One region of the Pseudoalteromonas ulvae UL12 genome, then DNA from elsewhere that is predicted to be linked to it. Evidence: predicted binding sites of a transcription regulator. Region 1 holds the regulator's gene; each other region holds the start of a gene.

The links. Region 1 encodes FliA, which starts transcription of late flagellar genes. Its sites were predicted from a motif close to CTAAAGNTNNNNNNNNNNNNGCCGATA; they were not measured.
Region 2: pomA (flagellar motor protein PomA) is a predicted target of FliA. The motif match lies at 3,155-3,181, and genes of this name have one in related genera.
Region 3: PULV_RS09070 (flagellar protein MotY) is a predicted target of FliA. The motif match lies at 2,495-2,521, and genes of this name have one in related genera.
Region 4: PULV_RS15370 (DUF5610 domain-containing protein) is a predicted target of FliA. The motif match lies at 1,667-1,693, and genes of this name have one in related genera.

Annotation. Positions count from the first base shown of each region.
Region 1 covers NZ_AQHJ01000027.1:344,049-348,638, reverse strand. Annotated here, with positions in the region: gene flhF (flagellar biosynthesis protein FlhF) at 15-1,418, shown strand; gene PULV_RS09665 (MinD/ParA family ATP-binding protein) at 1,411-2,268, shown strand; gene PULV_RS09660 (RNA polymerase sigma factor FliA) at 2,315-2,998, shown strand; gene cheY (chemotaxis response regulator CheY) at 3,044-3,427, shown strand; gene PULV_RS09650 (protein phosphatase CheZ) at 3,445-4,215, shown strand; gene PULV_RS09645 (chemotaxis protein CheA) at 4,232-4,590, shown strand, end outside.
Region 2 covers NZ_AQHJ01000034.1:325,238-329,827, reverse strand. Annotated here, with positions in the region: gene PULV_RS18150 (DNA topoisomerase III) at 1-672, opposite strand, end outside; gene PULV_RS18145 (hypothetical protein) at 723-1,211, opposite strand; gene PULV_RS18140 (flagellar motor protein MotB) at 1,386-2,312, opposite strand; gene pomA (flagellar motor protein PomA) at 2,318-3,079, opposite strand; gene PULV_RS18130 (exodeoxyribonuclease VII small subunit) at 3,337-3,582, shown strand; gene ispA ((2E,6E)-farnesyl diphosphate synthase) at 3,582-4,472, shown strand; gene dxs (1-deoxy-D-xylulose-5-phosphate synthase) at 4,580-4,590, shown strand, end outside.
Region 3 covers NZ_AQHJ01000027.1:206,712-211,301, reverse strand. Annotated here, with positions in the region: gene PULV_RS09080 (DUF342 domain-containing protein) at 121-1,746, shown strand; gene rnt (ribonuclease T) at 1,730-2,404, opposite strand; gene PULV_RS09070 (flagellar protein MotY) at 2,694-3,569, shown strand; gene PULV_RS09065 (hypothetical protein) at 3,585-3,920, opposite strand; gene PULV_RS09060 (CBS domain-containing protein) at 3,929-4,345, opposite strand; gene mnmC (bifunctional tRNA (5-methylaminomethyl-2-thiouridine)(34)-methyltransferase MnmD/FAD-dependent 5-carboxymethylaminomethyl-2-thiouridine(34) oxidoreductase MnmC) at 4,431-4,590, opposite strand, start outside.
Region 4 covers NZ_AQHJ01000032.1:20,371-24,960, forward strand. Annotated here, with positions in the region: gene fabR (HTH-type transcriptional repressor FabR) at 1-421, shown strand, start outside; gene trmA (tRNA (uridine(54)-C5)-methyltransferase TrmA) at 434-1,531, opposite strand; gene PULV_RS15370 (DUF5610 domain-containing protein) at 1,725-2,873, shown strand; gene murI (glutamate racemase) at 2,933-3,718, shown strand; gene PULV_RS15380 (RNA recognition motif domain-containing protein) at 3,687-4,163, opposite strand.

The DNA.
Region 1 (4,590 bases):
ACAAGGGGTAATTTATGAAGATTAAACGTTTTTTTGCTAAAGATATGCGTACTGCACTCAATGAAGTCAAAGAAGAGTTGGGTGTTGATGCAGTTATTATGTCGAATAAGAAAATGGCTAATGGTGTTGAGATTGTCGCGGCCGTTGATCATGAACGTGCCCCTGTAAAACGTGCACCTGCGCAAGTTCGAGCGCCGATCAGTGAAAGAATGTCTGATTACGGTGTTAAAAATGAGCAAGTTGTTAGACCACAAGCTATCAGTAGAGCGCCTGAGCCTGAAGCGAAAATAGCAGATAGTTTAGAGGCTCTGTTGAATCGTCAAGCAACAAAACCGCAAACAAATAACTTTTCAAGCATGTTGGAAGAACAGCAAAAGCCTAAGGCAGAACATTGGTATAAAGGCCCTGAAGATGATTTCTCACAGCCAGAAAGAGATACAAAACAAACTGTAGCTAAGCCAGCTGCGAACCTTTCTAAAAGTGATGATGAAATCAAGGCAATGAAAGATGAAATGCTTGCCATTCGCCAATTACTCGAACATCAAGTATCAGGTTTGATGTCACAAGATTTAGCAAGACGGGATCCTACGAAAGCTTATATGGTCGATCGGCTTAAAGGGATGGGGATTGGTGATGAGCTCGCCGATCAAATGGCTTGCTTTATCCCTGACGATGTCTCAGAGAAAAAAGCCTGGCAGGCTCTGTTAGAAATGGTGCAAAGTCAGCTTTATACGTCTAATAATGAAATTTTACGCAATGGCGGGGTGTTTGCTTTGGTTGGCCCAACAGGTGTTGGCAAAACCACAACTGTTGCAAAATTGGCCGCATTAGGCGCACAAAAATTCGGTGCGGATAAAATAGCTTTAATTACAACAGATACTTATCGCATTGGAGCCTATGAACAACTGGCAACTTATGGCAGAATCATTGGCTGTCCAGTTAAACAAGTAAAAGATGCGAATGAATTAGCAGAAATGCTTTATCATTTACGAAATAAGAGACTAGTATTAATTGACACCGCTGGCATGAGTCAACGTGATTTACGCTTAACTGAACAGTTAAATACCTTGATGAAAAATGCTCGAGTCGATATACGTAGTTACTTAGTATTGAGTGCGACAGCACAGCTTGAAGTATTACAAGAGACGGTTAAGCACTTCAAAAAGGTCCACTTAAGTGGTTGTATATTCACAAAACTTGATGAATGCTTAAGTTTAGGTGAGATTATTAGTATTGCGATTCAAAATCGTTTGCCAATAGGGTATCTTACTAATGGTCAGCGTGTGCCAGAGGATATTAGAGTGGCTAATGCAGAAAAATTAGTCAAAAAGGCTGAGCAGTTGTACGCAAAACGTGCAAACGCGCAATTTAAAAGACATCCAACCTTGGAGTCTCATGCAGTAGGGATGTATGATTAATACAGTTTTAGATCAAGCAAGTGGCCTGCGAAGAATGAATCAAAATAATCAAGCTGTAAAAGTAATTGCAGTAACAGGCGGCAAGGGAGGCGTTGGTAAAACCAATGTGTCTTTAAATATGGCAATTGCAATGGGACAACAAGGCCAAAGGGTATTGGTGTTGGATGCTGACTTAGGGTTGGCAAACTGTGATGTAATGCTAGGGCTTCGAGTTGAACGTAACTTATCGCACGTTTTATCGGGTGAATGTGAATTAGAAGATATTTTAGTTGAAGGCCCTCATGGGATCCGTATTGTCCCAGCAACTTCGGGTTCTCAGAACATGGTTGAACTTTCTCCTGCTGAACATGCGGGTCTTATCCGTGCTTTTGGTGAACTGAATGCAGACTATGATGTATTAATTGTTGATACCGCAGCAGGTATTTCTGATATGGTTTTAAGCTTTTCACGAGCTGCGCAAGATGTACTTGTGGTTGTGTGTGATGAGCCGACTTCAATTACAGATGCTTATGCCTTGATAAAAATTCTTAGCAGAGAGCATGGGGTCTACAAATTCAAAATAGTTGCTAATATGGTCCGTAGTCTACGTGAAGGCCAAGAGCTATTTGCCAAACTATCTAAAGTGACTGATCGTTTTTTAGATGTTTCTCTTGAGCTTGTTTCTACAGTTCCATTTGATGAAAATATGCGTAAATCAATCCGTAAACAAAAAACGATAGTTGATCTCTTTCCAAAGTCACCAGCTGCGATAGCATTTAAAACACTTGCGACTAAAGCAGCAAAATGGCCCATTCCAAATCAACCTTCAGGGCATTTGGAGTTCTTCATAGAAAAGCTTGTCAATCGCTAAGGCATCCTGTGTGAATAAAGTTATTGGATATAGCAATGCAGATCAAATGGCGAACATGATCGAACGACATGTCACGCTAGTTAAACGCATAGCTTACCATTTACTGGCACGTTTGCCTGCAAACGTTCAACTGGATGATTTAGTGCAATCAGGAATGATTGGTCTTATTGAAGCTGCAAAAAACTTTGATGGCTCAAAAGGCGCGAGTTTTGAAACGTATGCGGGTATCCGTATTCGTGGTGCCATGTTGGATGAAATTAGAAAGGGCGACTGGGTTCCTCGATCAGTCCATAAAAATGCCAGAATGGTTGCTCAAGCAACCGCAGAATTAGAATCTTTATTAGGGCGAGAAGTAAAAGATATAGAAGTTGCTGAAAAACTTGATATTACGCTCAATGAATACCATGATATTCTTAACGATGTAAATAGCGGTAGGATTTTAGGGATTGAAGATCTAGGGGTTGATGAAGATGTGCTCCATAACGAAGAACATTTAAACTCTAGTGACACACCCTATGTTCATACACAGACAGAGCGGTTTAATGCTTCTTTATTACAAGCAATTAAAACTTTACCTGAACGTGATGCACTGGTTTTATCTCTTTACTACAATGATGAAATGAATTTAAAAGAAATAGGTGCAATTCTTGATGTAAGTGAATCAAGAGTTAGCCAAATACATGGCCAGGCAATGATAAAGCTAAAAGCAAAAGTCAGTGACTGGATTTGAATTAGAAGTACTGTAATTTGGGTTTAAACCTCACCGGAGGATGTTTTGGATAAAAACATGAAAATTCTTGTGGTAGATGACTTTTCAACTATGAGAAGAATCATTAAAAATCTGCTTAGGGACTTAGGTTTTACTAATGTTCAAGAAGCAGATGATGGTAGCACCGCACTACCGATGTTACAAAATCAAGAATTTGATTTTGTCGTGACTGACTGGAACATGCCAGGTATGCAAGGTATTGATTTGCTCAGAGCTATTCGAGCGGATGACAACCTTAAGCATTTACCTGTGTTAATGGTGACGGCCGAGGCGAAAAAAGAACAAATCATTGCTGCAGCTCAGGCGGGTGTTAACGGCTACATAGTTAAACCGTTTACTGCCGCAACGCTGAAGACTAAATTGGATAAAGTGTTTGAGCGTCTAGGTTAAACAAGAAGGAGAGCTTCATGTCGGCCAGCGCACTACCACAAATAACACTTGATCAAGCTAAGCAGCTCGTTGAGCTTTTGGAAAATGGCGAACAAGAACAAGCAAATGAGTTGTTGTTACAAATTAGCTCAGATGAACAGTCTGAGTTATTTGCTGAAGTTGGTAAATTAACACGCCAGCTTCATGATTCACTTAAAAACTTTGAATTAGATGACAAGCTTTCTGCTTTAACTCAAGAGTCATTACCTGATGCAAAACAAAGGCTAAATTATGTCATGGAAATGACAGAGCAAGCCGCAAATAAAACAATGGATGCAATTGAAGCAAGCTTGCCTCTTGCCGATAAGTTAAATGACGAGATTAATAACTTAAAACCTTCATGGGATAGGTTAATGTCACGAAACTTAAAGTTAGGTGAGTTTAAAACCTTATGCCGTGAGCTTGATGATTTTATTCAAGGCACACAAAAAGATACACAACAGCTTCATAGCTTAATGACTCAAGTATTAATGGCTCAAGATTATCAAGATCTTACAGGGCAAGTAATTCGAAGAGTTATCGAATTAGTTAGAGAAGTAGAAGACAGCTTAATCTACATGTTAACTGTCTTTGGTTCTCCAGTTGAAGCGTCAAAAGAAGTAAAAGAAAAAAATACGATTGTAGCCGAAGTGAGTTCTACAGAACTTGATCAGGTTGCTGAAGGGCCGATTATTGATGCTGCTGAGCGCGATGATGTGGTTTCAGGTCAAGATGAAGTTGATGACTTATTATCGAGCTTAGGCTTCTAAATGGGAGAGCAGCTGCATGAGCTTTGAAGTTGATGAAGATATATTGCAGGATTTTTTGGTCGAGGCAGGTGAAATTCTCGAATTATTGTCCGAGCAATTAGTTGAATTAGAAAATAATCCAGAAGATGCAGATTTATTAAATGCTATTTTTAGAGGATTCCATACTGTTAAAGGTGGGGCCGGTTTTCTAGCAATGACGGAATTGGTAGATGCGTGTCATGGGGCTGAAAATATTTTCGATGTTCTCCGTCAAGGTAAGCGCAGAGTTACTGCAGAGTTAATGGATGTAATACTGCAAGCTCTTGATACCATTAATGAAATGTTTGCAAAGATTCAAAACAGAGAGCAACCTGAAGCCGCTTCACCTGAGTTACT
Region 2 (4,590 bases), on a different contig from region 1:
AACGTCATAGAAAGGACGCGCAATAAAGTTTTCTATTTCTAAATCTCGGCGAACCACCAAACCTAAAATAGGTGTTTGCACTCGACCAACAGATAAAACGCGATGACTTCCAAACCTTTGGCCAGCCAAGGTAAATGCGCGAGTAAGATTCATCCCAAAGAGCCAATCAGCACGAGAGCGAGCTAAAGCTGAAACAGATAACGGTACAAAATCGTGATTTCTTTTCTGATTCTGTAGGGATTTTTTCACTGCACTTGGGTTTAAGTCACTAATTAATAATCGCTGTACACTGGCTTTTTTTTGCTCATTAACGCCTACAAACTCAATCATTTCATCTACAAGCAACTGCCCCTCTCTATCAGGATCGCCAGCATTAATTAGCTCATCAGCTTGTAAAATTAACTTTTTAAGTATAGTAAACTGCTTTTTTGTTTTTGGTTTTACTTTAAGTTGCCATTTTAACGGAATGATAGGCAAGTGATCGATCTGCCATTTTTTAAATCGAGGGTCATAAAAATCAGGCTCGGCTTGTTCTAACAAGTGGCCGATACACCATGAAACGACATCGCCATTACTGGCCTTAATAAAACCATCACCTTTTTGCAAAGGCTTAGGCAGTACATCTGCAATAGCACGCCCTAATGAAGGTTTTTCGGCAATATAGAGTTTCATTGTTGAACTTTTAACTGTATATAATAACAGTAATGATAAATCTGGATAAGTTATTTAGCTAGCTGTTTTTGGGATTTTGATTTATTGAAAAAAAATGTAAAGAAGGGAATGAAACAAATAAATACAATCGCGAAGTTTATCAATGGTAAAATCGATTTGTACAATAAATCAGAATAAGATAAATCCCATAAGTGCCTATCTAGCAATCTAAAGATTTGAATGATTGGTGATAACGCTACCACTAACTGCCCTATTATGCTCTGCAATAAATACACCTTGTCTTTGATTGCAAGATAAGCAATGCAAGCCATCCAAATTAAATCATTAGAGGCCCAGAAGATATAACGGTAAACAAATGAATTATCATTCTCATAAAGAAAGCCTTGCGCAGCAATGCCGATTAGGAATGAAATCGCGGTGCAAAAAGAAAAAGTGGCAGCTTTGTAATCTTTAATATAAATAAATGCAAAAAAGGCCAAGCACACAAACACTGCATGGCCATTATAGATATAAATTAAAACGCTATTTATATCTATCATTAACGTTACTTAGACGTTTTCTTCTTTGGTGGTGGCTCATCCGCACCACCACCATTGCCAGGCATATAAGTATACTTATCAATTTTTTTCATTTCATTTATCCTTAAATAAAACTAAGACAATTACTTAGCGGTAGCAGTAAATCGTCTTTTATGAAAAAAATCAACCGCAAATTTACTTTTGTACCTCAATAGGGTCAGACTCTTTCGCTTTACCCTGCATAATTGAAATCTCAACTCGTCGATTACGTTTGCGCGAATCTGTATCTTCATTTGGCACTAACGGACGAGTATCTGCGTGACCGATGACCATCATGCGATTTTTATCAAACCCTCTGACTTTTTGCATTTCACTCGCAACGGCCACCGAGCGCTTAGCGGATAAATCCCAATTATTAAAATACAGTTCATTGCTAACTTGATAATCATCCGTATGGCCTGAGACAGTAATCTCACCCGGCACATCTTTCAATAATTCAGCAATTTGTTGAATGATAGGCTTAAATTGTGGCTGTAAAAAGGCACTTCCTGATGGAAAAGACCCATTCTCACGGATACGGATAATAATTTGTTGACCTAGTGACTCAAGCTCAATTGCACCATCCATAATTTGCTCTTCAAGTTGCTGAGCAATCTTTTTAACCAACTCATTAACTTGCTCTTGATCGGCAGCACTTTCAGCTTGACTCGACTCATTTTTAGCTGTGCTTTGAGATTCACCACCGCGTTTATTACCGCGTTGTTCTTGACGTCCACCGGCCGAATCTTCATCACCCGCTTGAAATTCCAACATCTGCTGAGTCATTTCCACTGTTTGCTGCTGAATTGTCTCAATTGGTGAAGGTTCAGGCTTGCCAGGGCGAAACTCCATAGCGATTACACTAGTACCTTTTGGGATATCTTTTACTTCGAGCTTATTTTGAACACCAAATGCAAACTTCATCGAACCGGCTATTTGCTTGAATTTAAGTACATCCATTTCAGACATAGCCAAAAGCAATACGAAGAAACACATCAGCAATGACATTAAATCAGCGAATGTCCCCATCCAAGCAGGCAGACCCGGAGGGGGGCATTTACAGTCTTCAGCTTCATCAGACATAGTTACTAACCCTCAGTGTCTATTTGGCGTTTAGATTCTGGCAGGTAATTTTTCAGGATCCCCTCAATTACTTTCGGGTTTTGACCATCTTGTATTCCTAAAACTGCATCTAAAATTAACTTCTGATTCAGCTCTTCCTCATCTTTACGTTTTTCTAATTTCGCTTGGATTGGAATCGCGATAACATTGGCTAAAAAGGCGCCGTAGAGTGTAGTCAATAATGCTACCGCCATTGCAGGTCCAATCGCTTTTGGATCATCCATGTTTGATAACATCGCAACCAAACCGATAAGCGTACCAATCATTCCCATTGCTGGAGCCACATCACCTAATGCTTTAAATAACGTTGCACCGGCATCATGCCTAGTCGATGTTAAAGAGATATCTTTTTGCAGTGTTTCTCTGACGACATCGGCATCATGACCATCAACCAACATGTCGACCCCTTTTTGCATAAAAGCATTCGGAATTTCAGCTTCTTCTAGGGCGAGAAACCCCCCTTTTCTGGCAGAATCAGCAAGCTCAACAGCTTTGTCGATAAGTTCTTCAGGTGTCTCAAGCTTGAACATAAAGGCTTTGCCCGCAACTTTACCAATACCAAAGAATTGACCCATGGTGAAGTTTGACAAGACAACAAATAGTGAACCACAAAAAACAATGAGCACGGAAGGAATATCAACGAACATTCCCAAGTCGCCACCGAGGATCATTGCCATAACAATAAAACCGATCGCACCAAGCATTCCTATTAACGTTGCTAAATCCACTGGCCCTCCAAGGGAAATTTTAATTAAAATTGGTAAGTTAGCACTTTAAAGTGCTTATCATAATTTAGTTTTTAGTATCGGCAAAAGATTTAATAACTTAAATTCAACTATAGCGTCATTTTTGTAATGACGGCAATTTTCAAGTGAAGATCTCACTTCGCCGCCACTATTTTTGCAAGACTCAGGGAGATAAATTGAAATAGTTCGAGAATCCCCCTAAAATCCCTCCCACTCGTATATAAGCTTGAAGTAATATAATGGCCACAAAAAAAGCAGAAAACCTTAGTTTTGAAGATGCAATGGGCGAATTAGGGCACATAGTTTCAGAAATGGAAAACGGTGCTCTCACCCTAGAGCAATCTTTAAAACAGTTTGAGCGCGGCATTCAACTTGCCCAAGCATCTTCAGCAAAACTGCAACAAGCAGAGCAAAAAGTGAGTATTTTAATGGGAAATTCTACAGATAGTGAACTCATCCCATTTGATTCTACAGAGCAGAAATAGTGACGATTCAAGACGATTTACATCAGAGCCAACTACAAGTAGAGCAAACTTTAATAAATATTTTATCTACGCAAACGGCTGGTGATAAACAGCTACTATCAGCAGCACGTTATAGCTTATTCAATGGCGGCAAACGCTTAAGACCCCATTTAGTATTTTTAACAGGGCAAATGCTTGGAGCCGACATGCAGGCTTTGCAAAAAGTGGCGGCTGCAATTGAGTGTATCCATAGTTACTCTTTAGTTCACGATGATTTGCCTGCCATGGATGATGATGATCTGCGAAGAGGTAAACCAACCTGTCACATTGCTTTTGATGAAGCGACCGCCATCTTGGCAGGCGATGCATTGCAAACACTTGCATTTGATATTTTGTCTGAACAACCACTCCCTCAAGTCGAAGCCGCTACTCAGCTGAAAATTATTTCCGAATTAGCTAAAGCATCTGGTTTAGTTGGGATGTGTGGTGGGCAAGCTCTGGATTTATCAGCCACAGGCAAATCAATCACAGTGCAGGAACTTGAGCAAATTCATAAGTTAAAAACTGGGGCATTGTTAGTCTCAGCTATCACCATGGGAGCTTTATGTGCAAAAGGCACATCTCAAGCGACATTACAGCATTTAGCTGAGTTTGGTCATAAAATAGGATTAGCCTTTCAGGTCCATGATGACATCCTGGATATCGAAGGAGACACAATAACATTAGGAAAACCCCAAGGATCTGATGTTGAAGCGAATAAATCTACTTATCCAGCATTTATGGGCCTTCAAGGTGCAAAAGATTTAACACAATCTCTTTACCAAGAAGCCTTACTATCACTTAGCAAAATCCCAGCAGACACAACTAAACTTGAAGAACTGGCGCATTATATTATTTCGAGAGACCATTAAAGGTCATCACTCTGGCTATACACGGTAATAAGAATATAAAAGAAAAAGATTACCGCTTAAATTGATGTATAATCGGGTCAGTAATCAAAGGATAATCAATACCTGTCATGACAATTGA
Region 3 (4,590 bases), 140 kb from region 1:
TTTTATTGTTTTATAGTTATCAAAAAACTAACACTTAACTTTTCTGTTAAGGTGTGCTCAAATGAACCTACTTTAAATTGTAAAACAATTTAGCCCTTTTGTATTAGAAGTAGGTTGCTAATGTCTTTGTTTGAGTTCGATGATCAATCTAAACAGGTTATGTTATTACAACATCCTGTCCAATCTGGTTTTCCAGCATCTGCTGCTCAGCTTATAGATGCCCTTGATGCGTCAGTTTATTGCGAATTTGAATATGATATCTCTGTCATACGCGCATTATTTGCTGATGCTAAGCTCACATTATCTCCTCCATTTATTGTTGCAAAAGCCCTTGATGCTAAAGTTTCAATTCGGGTAGATGAAACGAATATGAGCGCTGAAGCAACCTTAATTGCAGCCCAAGGGGGAGGAATTGCCAATTTTGATGTTGTGAAAACCGCTTTACAGCAAGCTGGTGTACAAAAGGGGATCAGTAGCCGAGCTATAGAAGAGTTTTTAGGCCGTCAGTTTGAAACTGCAGCCGGTGATAGTTATTCAGCGATTATTGCACACGGTCGGCGTGCTAAAGATGGTGATGATACTAAGTTTGTGCGCTTGTGTGCGACCGCGCAAGATAGGATTTTGAGCCCTCAGGTACAAGCTGATGGTAAAGTCGATATGCGAAATTTAGGTGCCATCATTACAGTCAATCCTGGGGCACCTTTGATGCAGCGTGTTCCGCCAACTAAAGGCGAAGATGGGTTTACCGTGTTTGGTGATGCTTTGCCTGCAAAACCTGGACGAGATTTCGCATTGCAAGTGATGGATGGCACAGCACTTGACCCAAGTAATCCTAATATTTTAGTCGCTGACGCTGTAGGTGTGCCTGTAGCCTTGACTCGTGGTATGCGAGTCGATGATGTTATTTGTTATGACAATATTGATGTAACAACTGGGCATGTAGAGTTTGATGGCAGTGTCATTGTTTCTGGCGATGTAAAAGATGGGATGAAAGTCAAAGCTACGGGTGATATCACTGTGCTGGGTTTTGTTGAATCAGCCACGCTTGAATCAAACTCTGTCATTACAATAGTCCAAGGAGCGATTGGCCGAAAACGAGAAGAGGGTGAAGACTTTACCTGTATTATCAAAGCACAAGGGACTATTTCATTAGGATATGCTCAGTATTCGCAAGTATCAAGTGGCCAAGATTTAATGATTGATCGCCAAGCGCTTCATTGTGAATTGTCATCGAATCGATTAATTCGGGTGGGAAAAGGTGAAAAGCCACGAGGGAAAATAATTGGTGGGCGGATCATTAATGCCTTACGTGTTGAAACCGGCGAGTTAGGAGCTCCATCGGGGACTAAAACACATGTTCAGCTGGCGCAATATTGGCATGAACTCAGAGATAAGCAATCAGCATTGAGTGAACTCGAAAAAAGCTTAAATAGTAAAGCAAATGCTTTGAAACAAGCGCGTAAAAAAGCAGAAAAAATCCCATCAAAACAGCAAAAACAGCTTTATTTGAATAAAATAGCCGCCAGTGACGAGCAAATAATATTGAAGCTCAAGCATGTTTATCGAAATAAAGAAACGTTAAAACGAAAACTCGCAACACTGCTTAAAACAAGCCGTGTCACCATCAATGAGTTAATGCACCCAGGTGTTGAATTACAAATCGCAAAAGATGTTAAATCGTTTTCAAGAATATACCCGCCCCATTTAGTGCGGGTATCAGAAGGTAAAATTACTCAGACGTTTTAACTGAAGTCTCTACTTGTTCATCGTCTGCACTCACCATTGGCCAGCCACCTAACTGCTGCCATTTATTGACAATATGACAAAAAAGCTCAGCGGTACGTTCGGTATCGTATACCGCGCTATGTGCTTGGCTGTTGTCAAAGTCAATGCCAGCTGTAAGGCAAGCTTTAGCTAATACCGTTTGTCCTAATGCTAAACCGGCTAATGAAGTGGTGTCAAAACTGACAAAGGGGTGAAACGGAACTCGTTTGATTTTCGTGCGGGCAAGGGCTGCATTGACAAAACCTTGGTCAAATGACGCATTATGAGCAACAATCACGGTGCGTTGGCAACCCGCTGCTTTTTGCGCTTTACTCACTGATTTACATATTTCTTTAAAGGCATCAACTTCTTCTACGGCACCTCTTAGCGGGCTAAAGGGATCAATGCCATTAAACTCGATGGCTGCCTGTTCAATGTTTGCCCCTTCAAACGGTTGAATATGAAAATGCAATGTGGAGTCGAGAGACAGTAACCCTTGGTCATCCATTTTTAATGTGGTGACAGCTATTTCGAGCAAAGCATCAGTTTGGCTGTTAAAACCAGCAGTTTCTACATCAATGACTACAGGAAAAAAGCCACGAAAGCGTTTTGAAAATAAAGTTTGCTCAGTATCAGCCATAATTATCTTTTTTTAGCACAAAATAGGGGGGCATTATGTCAAAAAATTATCATCAAATGCCAGTTAATCTATCACTATTAACTGACAACCCTAAAAAGAGGGTGCAAGCGGCCGTTAAATAACCTAGATAAAGCGCTGTATTTGAATTTTAGATGTTATACCGGTTACTTGTTAGTCATACCTAATAATCGGCAAGTAATTTGCATGGTATTAAATGGAATGATGTTTTGAAAAAAGCGCTTATTAGGATCATTTATTTTTATGTTGAAATGTATAGGAACAGGCGACAATGCTTCAGTTTAGTTATCTTTCATTGGCGATTGGGTTAATGCTTTATAGCGTGACGTCCCATGGGGCTGTGCAGGCGTATTCAGCTAACCCAGAAAACTCAACGTGGTTCAATGAGAAAACAACTCGCCTGTCGTGTGAACTCGCCCACGCGATCCCTTATTATGGTCAAGTTATTTTTACAACACAGGCCAGTAAAGCGAAACCATTAAATTTTACAGTGGATATGTTGATCCAGCCAGAAGGCTATAGCATGGCAGCGATTAAATCGGTACCTCCTCCTTGGAAGCCTGGTTATCGCAGTACAGAGCTGGCTTCGTTGAAGCTATTACAACAATTTGACGCTGAAGCTGAAAATAAAACGGCTTGGTTAATGTTATCTGAACTTGAAAAAGGCAACATGCCAACTTTGTATTATCAAGATTGGCGAAACGAACAAGATAAAGTCAAAGTTGCATTATCTGCAGTCAATTTTCGAGATAACTATTTAAAATTTTTACAGTGTCGCGATCAAATGCTCGCTTACAATTTTGAAGATATTGCCTTTACTGTGCTGAGTTATCAAAAAAACTCCAGCGAATTAACCAAGCAATCAAAAAAACGCCTAAATAAAATTGGTGAGTATTTAAAAAATGACCCCAATATAGAATCTGTGCTTATTGCTGCGTATACCGATAGCTACGGTGGCCGATATTTAAATGATGAGTTATCTAAAAAACGAGCGCTATCAATTAAAAACTATATGACAGAAATGGGTGTTGAAGATCAACGAGTTGAGGTTGAGGGGTTTGGAGAAAAACGACACATATCACCCAATTCTACGGTGTTGGGTCGTCAACTAAACCGTCGAGTGGTTATTCAGATTGCGAAGCAGTAAACCAAGCTGAGTGGTTTACTGTGTCACCATAACATTCACTTCCGTCCAGTCACTTTGTTGATAAACACTAATTTTTATTGACTGTGATGACTGTTTATAAAACAGTGTTTGGCGACCGATATCTTCAACCATATTGATGGGATCGCCTAACTGAGCAAAATAGAACTGCATTACACCTTCAGCGGTGCTTTTTACATAGCCGGTTAGGATCATCGGGTATTCATCATCGAGCTTCATCCTAACATCAAAATTATCAGGCAAGGGAACCTGTGTTAGATCGGCATAACTACTTGGACTGGCCAAACCTAATACGCTGCAAAGCAACACAGGAAATAAAGCGCGTTTCAACATAATGATTCCTATTGTAATAATTTAAGCGCTAATCGAACAAAATCCGATGAAGTCACAATTCCGAGCAAACGATCTTGACTATCAATCACTGGCAAGCAACCGTGGCGATTATTAACAAAGAACTCAGCCGCTTTTATTTGTGGCATATCAGGGCTGGCAAACACCACATCTTTGTCAATCAACGACATCACATTAATCGATTTTTCTTCTTTGCTCAAGCAAGAAGACCCATGGATATCAAGTAAATACATCACTTTAGCTAATACTGTCTTTTGGGTCACGACACCGGCAAAGCGTGTATCATCGACTATGGGAATATGGCGGATGTTGTGTGTTTTCATCATCTGATGTAAATCATACATGCTTGCTGTGCTACTTAAGCTAACAACATCAGATGTCATGATTTCTGCGACTGTGCGGCTCATACTTCTATCTCCATAAACTCGTGTAAGCATATTAGTTGTCAGTATATGCTCATCTGAGCCGCGATGAATTGTTTTAGCGCAACTTTTAATGGCCTTTTTTTAGTTGACGAAAATTAAAACGGGCCGGATGAAGCGCATCAGCGACACGCTTTGAGACGGGCAGTGGATAACCTAACATTTCACAGGCAATCATTTCGGCCAATAACGGTGCACTGCACAAACCCCGAGCGCCAAGTGCCGTCAAG
Region 4 (4,590 bases), on a different contig from region 1:
AGCGGGATTAACTTTGAGGCAACTCATGCGCCAAGCTCGCAGTAGAATAGAATGTGGCGGCAGTATTATTACTATTTCAGTTCATACTTTTATGGAATTTATTGAACAATCCAGTAATCAATTCCGATTACTTTTAAGAGAGCGTTCGGGGACTTCTAAAGCATTTCGTGCAGCCGTTGCGCGTGAAATAAAGCACTTTATTTTAGAGTTAGCACATTATTTAGAAATAGAAACCCATTGTGATGTGAAGCAAGCCTATATCCAATCTGAAGCGATGGTTACGATTGTATTTAACGCCGGAGCAGAGGCGCTTGATTTAGATAAGCCGCAGCGAGCAGAATTAGTTGAGCGATTAATTTGGCAATTACGTTTCATTGCCAAAGGCGCATCGATGTATAACAAAGAGAGAAAAAGCAGCTAATGCTGCTTTAATTTATTTGCGAGTTAAAAATACACCTGATTCAATATGGTGGGTGTAGGGGAATTGATCAAAAATAGCAAAACGCTCGACTTTGTGGGTCGTTGTTAAGGCATCTAAATCTCGTTCTAAGGTATCAGGGTTGCAGGAGATATAGAGAATGTTGTCGTAGTTCTGTACTAACTTAGTTGTTTCAGTATCTAATCCGGCTCTTGGTGGATCGACTAAAATACTTTGACAATTATAGCTAGATAAATCAATGCCTTTTAGGCGTGAAAATTCTTGTTCACCTTTCATAGCAAGTGTAAATTCTTCACTCGACATTCTTATAATATCTAAGTTATCTATGTTATTAGCTTTAATATTGAATTGTGCCGAAGCGACCGATGACTTAGAGATTTCAGTCGCTAATACACGATTAAATGCAGGTGCTAGTGCAATCGAAAAATTACCATTACCGCAATACAGTTCTAATAAATCATTTTCTAAATGCTGACTAATATCGAGGGCCCACTCCAGCATCTTTTGGTTTACTTTGGCGTTGGGTTGGGTAAAACTGTTTTCAACTTGCTGATATATTAGTTTTTTTCCTGCAACATCAAGTTGCTCGACAACATAGTCATTACCTAAGATTACTTTTTGCTTACGAGCTCGCCCTATAAAATCAATTTTAAATTCGTGAGAAAGCTTTTCTTTAAGCGCTGTAATTGCCTGTTCCCATTCATCATCAAGAGGCTTGTGGTAAAGCATGCTCACAAGTATTTCACCACTGAGGCTCGATAGGTAGTCAATTTGAAATAGCTTTCGACGCAGCACCTCTTGGCTTTTTAGTTCTTCAATGAGGCGTGGCATTAACGCGAAAATAACAGGTGCTGCAGGGTCAAACTGTTCAACACGGATCTTCTGCTTGGTCTGTTGATCAAACATGATATGGTAAAGGTCATCACCTTCGTGCCAGACCCTAAATTCAGCGCGTTGGCGGTAATGCTTTTCTTCTGATGCAAACACTTCAATATTATTTGCGCCAAACCGAGCAAATTGCGCACTAATTGTATTTTTCTTTTCGGATAGTTGCTGGTTATAAAGCGCAGGATTGATTGTAATCACAGCCATGAGTGTTGCCTCTGTCTAAATTTGTCGCGCTATTTTATGGGGCATGGATTATTTGTCTAGTGCTAATACGGAATAAGCCATTTATGATCCCTATTTTGAGTCACGTTAATGATTGTATGAATTTTATTCTTTTTTCTACAGGAAATGCTATTTTAGCCGATAATATGGATATAGATTACATAGGAGAAAGATCATGAAAATTGGTCTACCGGGTTTTCAGCCTGCGAATTTATTTAATAAATTTATTAAAACTCAAGAAAAATCGAGTAGCGATATAGGCTTACCCAAGCAAGGATATCAAACCGATCTGAAGAGTATCGCGGCAAAAGTGATGGGCAATAAATTAGCCGATACTTTATCAATGCCTGACAGCAAAAAAACTAGCACGGACTCTTTGTTCGATTTTGAAGAAGTAGCCAAAAACGTACTGGGATTTGTGAAGGGAGCTGTTTTAAAAGCGCAAGGTGAAGGTGCCGATCAAGATAAATTGCAGTCAATGCTTGATCAAGCGCGAAAAGGTATCGCAATCGGGATTGAGGAGGCTGAAAAAGAGTTAGAAGAATCTGGGTTATTAACCGAAGAAGTCAGCGAAGGTATAGCTAAGAGTGAAGAGCTGATGTCAAAGGGACTCGATGATCTTAGTGAATCGCTTTTTTCAAAAGCTGCACCATCAAATGAGATCTTTAGTAACTACCGCCAAGCAAGTCAATACAGTTTAAATAATGGCGCTCAGTTGAGCATTAAAACTCTTGATGGTGATGAGATTAATATTACTTTTAATGCTGATTTCTCACAATCTAAAGCAATAGCATTTCAATCGAACGAACAAGAAGCGCGGTTTGCATCTCAGTCTTCAACATCATTTAATTATGGTTTTACCTTAGAGGTAAATGGTGAGTTAGATGAAGACGAGCAAGAAGCCATCAATTCATTAATGGCTGATCTGCAAGGCGTGAGTGATGCTTTTTTTTATGGCAATATTGATGAAGCGTTTGAAAAGGCTTTGGATTTAAATATGGATACATCTCAGTTGGCTGCTTTTTCTATGAATTTGCAGCAAACTGAATCAATGAGTAACGTTAAGCAGTATCAACGCAATATACCAGGCCAAGACTTAGCCGAACAATTGAGGCCTATAAATGAAGGGTTAGGTCGTGCAAGAGAGCAAGCAAAGCCATTAAATATAGAATCTGAATTAGTGAGTCTTCTGGAGTGGTTGAATCAAGATAAAGACAAACTTGATAAACTACTGGATTATAGTCGGACTGTCTTTGAGCAATACTCCTTACTAGAAACAAAGCAAGCAAATAAAGCAGATAAAGAAATCAACCATACTTTTTGAGATAGGCTTAAATTAGTAGATATGGCAAACTAACATTTGGTTTAATTGGAGATGTTAGTTTGCAGCCCCACATAGTCATTTTTGATTCTGGTATCGGTGGAACAACGGTATTGGAACATATTCAGCAAAAATATCCATATGCACAATATTCCTACGTGATGGATAATCTATTTATGCCTTATGGTCGCTTAAATGTTGAAGTATTAAGGCAGCGTCTTCATGCAAAGTTGCTGACCATTCAAACTCTGCATCCAACAATTGATATTATTGTTATTGCTTGCAATACCGCGAGTACTCAAACATTAGAGTTTTTACGCAGCCAAACTTCAATTCCAATAGTGGGTGTAGTGCCAGCAATTAAGCCTGCGGCTTTATTATCGAAAAAAGGACAAATAGGCCTACTTGCCACTCCTGGGACAATTCAGAATGTCTATACTCATAGTTTAATATCAGAACACGCGCAGCAAGCAAAGGTAAACCTTTATGGTTCTACGGAATTGGTGGAACTGGCAGAGCAAAAATTTTGGCATGGGCAGGTCGATCATGCAAAGCTTCTCGCAGAATGCGAAAAGTTAGCAATTACACAAGATAATGATGTATTAGTATTGGGGTGCACGCACTTCCCGATATTAAAAGATGAGCTTCAGGCGATAGTAGGGAGCGCTATACAACTGATCGATTCAGGTCAAGCCATTGCCAATCGTGTAGAGAGCATTTTACAAAGTAAGCATTGGGGAAAGGGCATAAAAAAAGAGCTGGTACGATATTACGCAACAGCTCCTATTAATAGCAACAAGGTTTCAGTATCTGAAATTAAACTGATTGATCCGTTGTCTCAGAACTAAAAGAGCTCTCGTTGTCATCAGATTTTTGTTTCGCTTCACGGACTTTTAAAGTGCGTTGTTGAAACTCGAAATCATTCAGCGCGGAAATGGTTGTAGATGCGTCCTTTTCAGCGACCTCTACAAAACCAAAACCACGGCGTTTACCTGTATTTTTATCTTTCAATAGTCGAACAGAGAAAACTTTACCGTGACTTTCAAATAATTCACGCACAACCCCTTCATTTGCACGGTAAGGCAAATTGCCTACATAAAGTGTTTTTGTTTTAACTTTTGCTTCATCAATAGGCGTATTGAGTGAAGCTGCAATAAAAGCCCCTACAAAAAGCCCAACAGCAAATAAAACAGATGAACTAAGAAAGGTACTTAATACAAACTCAGCGATAAAAAAGCCGACTACAGCTAAAACTACGGCAACAATAATAGATTTTTGATTAGGAAGATTCATTTTGGATTACCAATATACAAAAAATAAACATTAATTTAACAATAAGGCAGGTCATATCTTAACTATATAAATAAACATAGCAATAAGATTGCTCAAAAAATCTCATATTGTTTAACTTTAATTGAAGTTTATGACAGATGAAAGTGCATAAAACAGACGTTTGGTTTGATTTTTGAGCGGTTAAGCGCTTTTTTAAAGTTTTATTCAAAAAAGCGCTTGCCAAAAAAGTTCGCCGCTCTATAATGCGACCCCACTGAGACGGCAGACAGCAACGCTTAGCGAGGCAAGAGTCGAATCAGAGAGTTGAGTAAAACTGAGTTTGGTTTCAAAAAGAAATTCAAATTAAGTGTTGACTTGAAAAGTGAAACGTTTATTATGGCGCTCCACTTCGCAGCAAGCTCCTAGAGTTGGCGCTGCAACGTTCTTT